2 regions of the Afipia sp. GW821-FHT14H12 genome follow, and region 2 is predicted to be linked to the other one. Evidence: riboswitches for the same ligand, from Rfam matches in the RefSeq annotation. Region 2 holds a riboswitch; the other holds the start of a gene.
The links. Region 2 has a riboswitch for S-adenosylmethionine ahead of AC1RNA_RS01855 (O-succinylhomoserine sulfhydrylase). Riboswitches for the same ligand answer to the same signal wherever they lie in the genome.

Region 1: it holds a riboswitch for S-adenosylmethionine, as region 2 does, so the genes downstream of both, metX (homoserine O-acetyltransferase MetX) here and AC1RNA_RS01855 (O-succinylhomoserine sulfhydrylase) in region 2, are expected to answer to the same signal.

The regions. Positions count from the first base shown of each region.
Region 1 covers NZ_JBXAOZ010000001.1:1,320,017-1,322,408, reverse strand. Annotated here, with positions in the region: gene metX (homoserine O-acetyltransferase MetX) at 1-1,090, opposite strand, end outside; SAM riboswitch at 1,148-1,227, opposite strand; gene AC1RNA_RS06550 (chorismate mutase) at 1,366-2,214, shown strand; gene hisC (histidinol-phosphate transaminase) at 2,232-2,392, shown strand, end outside.
Region 2 covers NZ_JBXAOZ010000001.1:370,810-373,201, reverse strand. Annotated here, with positions in the region: gene AC1RNA_RS01860 (SGNH/GDSL hydrolase family protein) at 1-227, shown strand, start outside; gene AC1RNA_RS01855 (O-succinylhomoserine sulfhydrylase) at 282-1,484, opposite strand; SAM riboswitch at 1,557-1,636, opposite strand; gene AC1RNA_RS01850 (2'-deoxycytidine 5'-triphosphate deaminase) at 1,699-2,392, shown strand, end outside.

The DNA.
Region 1 (2,392 bases), 950 kb from region 2:
CGGCGAAGGACACCCGCGCGCTGCTCGCGTTCAGCGCGTGCACCACGGCGCGCGCCTCGGAGCTTGGAAACAGCCAGTCGCTCGTGAACGAGATCACGCAGAAGCGCGTCCGCGTGCCGAGAAACGCCGCTGCCAGCACGCCGTTATGGTCGGCGGCGATGTCGAAATAGTCCATTGCGCGGGTCAGATAGAGATAGGAGTTGGCATCGAAGCGCTCGACAAACGACGAGCCCTGATGGCGCAGATAGCTTTCCACCTCGAAATCGGCGTCGAACGAGAAGGTCGGCTCGTCCCGATCCTGCAGGCGGCGGCCGAACTTGCGATGCAGCGCCGCGTCCGACAGGTACGTGATATGCGCGGCCATGCGCGCGACGCCGAGGCCGCGGCGCGGATGCGTGCCATGCTCGAAATATCGTCCCTGCCGCCAATCCGGATCGGCCATCACCGCCTGACGGCCGAGCTCATGGAAAGCGATGTTCTGCGCGGAATGCTTCGCACCGCAGGCGATCGCAAGTGCCGCGAACACCCGTTGGGGATACGCGGTCGCCCATTGCAGAACCTGCATGCCGCCCATCGAGCCGCCGACCACCGCGAACAATTTGGTGATGCCGAGATGATCGATCAGCATCGCCTGCGCGCGCACCATGTCGGGAATGGTGATGACTGGAAAATCCAGCCCCCACGGCTTGCCGGTGGCGGGATTGGTCGAGGACGGCCCGGTCGAGCCCATGCAGCCGCCGACGACATTCGAGCAGATTACGAAATAGCGGTCGGTATCGATCGGCTTGCCCGGCCCCACCAGCGTCTGCCACCAGCCCGGCTTGCCGGTGACGGGATGCGTGTTGAACACATGCTGGTCGCCGGTGAGCGCATGGCAGATCAGGATCGCGTTGGAGCGGTCGGCATTGAGCGTGCCGTAGCTTTGATAGGCGATCTGGAACGGCGAAAGATCGACACCGCAATCCAGATGCAGCGGCTTGTCGGCGCCGAACACAACAAGCTGCGACGACGGATGATCCGCCTCGCGCGCGCGCTCTTCGCTGACAGTAGGTTTTTTGCCGACCGGTTGTCGGCTTGCAACGTCGGACATCGTATCTCCAGACCTTCAGGCCCAAAAAAACCGGCCTGAACGAATTGTTCGGCCGGGATCCAGATGTCCCCGGCCTGTTTAGCGAATTCTTTAACGTGGCTGCAAGCCGGCCGGCTCAAATGACCACGGAACAAGGCAAAAGTAGTCCTGCGCCACCCCTCCGTCAAGGAGCTCCATCAAGGCGGAGGCCGCTAAACTCCCCTCAGCGTGAAGGTTTTCTTTGCTTTCAGGCACCGTCTTTTCTAATCAGAACCTTCGTTGCGAAAGCTCTTTGCATGCCCGATACACCCTCACCCATTTCACTCCAGGATTTGCGCCGCGAGATCGATACGATCGACGAGCAGGTGCATACGCTGCTGATGCGGCGCGGCGATATCATCGACCGCCTGATCCGCGTGAAGCAGACCCAGGAGGTCGGCTCCGCGTTCCGCCCCGCGCGCGAGGCGGACATGATGCGCCGCCTCGTGACGCGGCATCACGGCATCCTGCCGCTCGACACCGTCGAGAGCATCTGGCGCGTCATCATCTCGACCTTCACTTATGTGCAGGCGCCGTTCTCCGTTCATGCCGATCTGTCGTCGGGTGAAAGCGCGATGCGCGACAGCGCGCGCTTCCATTTTGGTTTTACGGTGCCGTTCCTTGCCCACTTCAACGCGGGTGCCGCCGTCGAAGCGGTCGCGAAATCGCGTGGCGACCTCGCGCTGGTGTCGGCGACATCGAGCCAGACGCCGTGGTGGAGCGTCCTCGAACAGCCGGGCGCGCCGAAGATCATCGCGCGACTGCCGTTCGTCGAGCGCGCCGACCATCCGGCCGCGATGCCGGTCTTCGTCATCTCCCGCGTGGCAGACGATGCACTGGTGACCGAAATCGAGACATGGAGCCTGCACGTCAGCGGCTGGAGCCCGGCCGCAGCGCGCGCCCTCTCGCCGCTGTCCGACGTGCTGGCGGTCGCGGATGCCTCATCAGGCACCGCCGCCCTGCTGGTCTCGGTCGCTCACACCGATGGGATCGAAAAGATCATATCTGCCCTGACCGAGGCAGGCGCAGCCGTGCGGGCCTCCGCTCTCGTCGGCGGCCACGCAACGCGCTATAGGGTGCCATCGCCCGGCACGCCCGCGCCTTGAAGTCTCTGGAGCCAACAATGTCCCGCCCCATGCCGAAACCCGGCATCCTTGAAATCGCGCCCTACGTCCCCGGCAAGAGCGGCGCGGGCATGCATGGGCGCGTGTTCAAGCTGTCGGCGAACGAGGCGGCTCTGGGTCCTTCGCCGAAGGCCATCGAGGCTTTTACCCGGACGGCTGC
Region 2 (2,392 bases):
GTCATGCTTCGGTCTTCCCGCGCTTCGAAGTGATGCGGCAGTGGCATGAGGACGAGAAGCTGCCGTTCGAGAGTTTCTCGATCTCCGATGGGCTGCACATGAACGACTGGGGATATGCCTGTTTCGCCCAGTTGCTCGGCGACACCATCATCAAGTCGGTCGGAGAAGCCAAAGCTGAACCCGGCACCGAGAGGCCGGGAAGCGTCATGAGCTTCAGGCCGATGTGAGGTCGTGAAAAAGCCCGCCAAACGGCGGGCTTTTTGGATGGCGGCGAGCTTGCCTCAGACTTTCTCCAGCGCGCCCTGAACATCCTCGATCAGGTCGTCGACGTGTTCGAGGCCGACCGAGAAGCGGATGAACCCGTCGCCGATACCGAGTTCGGCGCGTTCATCCGGCGTCAGACGCTGATGCGTGGTGGTGGCGGGATGAGTGACGATGCTCTTGGAGTCGCCGAGATTGTTGGAAATGCGCGCGACCTGGAAGCCGTTCAGGGCGCGGAATGCGCCAGCCTTGCCGCCCTTCACCTCGAAGCCGATCATCGTCGAGCCTGCGCGCATCTGCTTCTTGATGACATCGGCCTGCGGATGGTCGGCACGGCCCGGATAGATCAGCCGCGTCACTTTCGGATGCGTGGCGAGGATGTCGGCGATCTTCGCCGCACTTTCGGTCTGCGCCTTGACGCGCACGCCGAGCGTCTCAAGCCCCTTCAACAGCACCCAGGCATTGAACGGTGACATCGAAGGCCCGGTCTGGCGGAAGAAATTATGGATGTGCTCCATGATGAATTCTTGCGTCGATAGGATGATGCCGCCGAGACAGCGGCCCTGTCCATCGATGTGCTTAGTCGCCGAATAGACAACGACATCCGCGCCGAGTTCGAGCGGGCTCTGGTAAAGAGGCGTTGCGAACACATTGTCCACCACGAGGCGGGCGCCGCCCTGATGGGCGATCTTTGCTACCTCCGCGATGTCGACCACCTCGAGCGTCGGATTGGTCGGACTCTCCAGGAACAGCGTCTTGGTGTTGGGACGCATCGCCTTGCGCCAGGCGTCGAGGTCACGGCCATCCACCAGCGTGGAGGTGATGCCGTAGCGCGGCAGCAGTGTTTCGATGACGTAGCGGCACGAACCGAACAGCGCTCTTGCCGCGACAACGTGATCGCCGGCCTGAAGTGGTGCGAGCATGGCGGTGGTCATCGCGGCCATGCCGGTCGCGGTGGCGCGCCCGGCTTCGGCGCCTTCCAGCGCGGCCATGCGTTGCTCGAACATCGCAACCGTCGGATTGGAAAATCGCGAATAGAGAAAGCCCGGCTTCTCGCCCTTGAAACGCGCCTCGCATTCCTCCGCGCTCTCGTAGGTGAAGCCCTGGGTCAGAAACAGCGATTCCGACATCTCGCCGAAGTCGGAACGGATCGTTCCGGCGTGGACAAGGCGGGTTTCAGGGCGGTAGCGGGATGAGTTCAGGGCGTTCTTTGTGTCGGACATCAGGACCTCCAATAGCGTCTCGCTTGGAAACAAGACGCAAAAAACCGGCCTGGAAAAAATCCAACGGCCGGGGGCACAAGGTCCGCGGCCTGTTTAGCGACTTATTTTACGTGGCTGCAAGCCGGCCGGCCCAAATCACCACGGGATAAGTCCGAGGCTTAATCCGCACGGCCCTTTCCGTCAAGCAACCCATCGGATAACGGGGTAAAGTTCTATGCATAGCTCACTCCCGAGGGGACCGGATTTGGCCTTCTCTCTCCCAGCCAACGCCAACGGTATTCTGCCCGATCGCATGATCGCGGCCATGGAAGAAGACGGCCTGATCCTGCCGGCGTTTCCGTTCGTGGAGAGCCAGATCCAGCCCGCGAGCCTCGACCTGCGGCTGGGCGAGGTGGCCTACCGGGTGCGCGCGAGCTTTCTGCCGGGGCCGGATGTCACGGTTGCGGAGCGGATCGACGAATTGAAACTGCACGAAGTAGATCTCTCCGACGGCGCGGTGCTGGAGACCAACTGCGTCTACATCGTGCCGCTGCTGGAGAGCTTGGCGCTGCCGCCTTCGATTCTGGCGTCCGCCAATCCGAAAAGTTCGACCGGCCGCCTCGATGTGTTCACCCGCGTGATCGCGGATGGCACGCGTCGCTTCGACATGATCGGCGCGGGCTATCATGGCCCGCTCTATGCCGAGATCAGCCCGAAGACATTTCCCGTGCTGCTGCGGCAGGGATCGCGTCTGTCGCAGGTCCGCTTCCGCACCGGCGCGCCGCAACTGAACAACGACGAACTCGAGGCGCTGCATCAGGCCGAGCATCTTGTCGATTGCGAGAATGCCGATCTTGCCGGCGGCGTCGCGGTCAGCGTCGACCTCTCGGGCGAGGGCTCGGATGGCTTCGTCGGTTACCGCGCCAAGC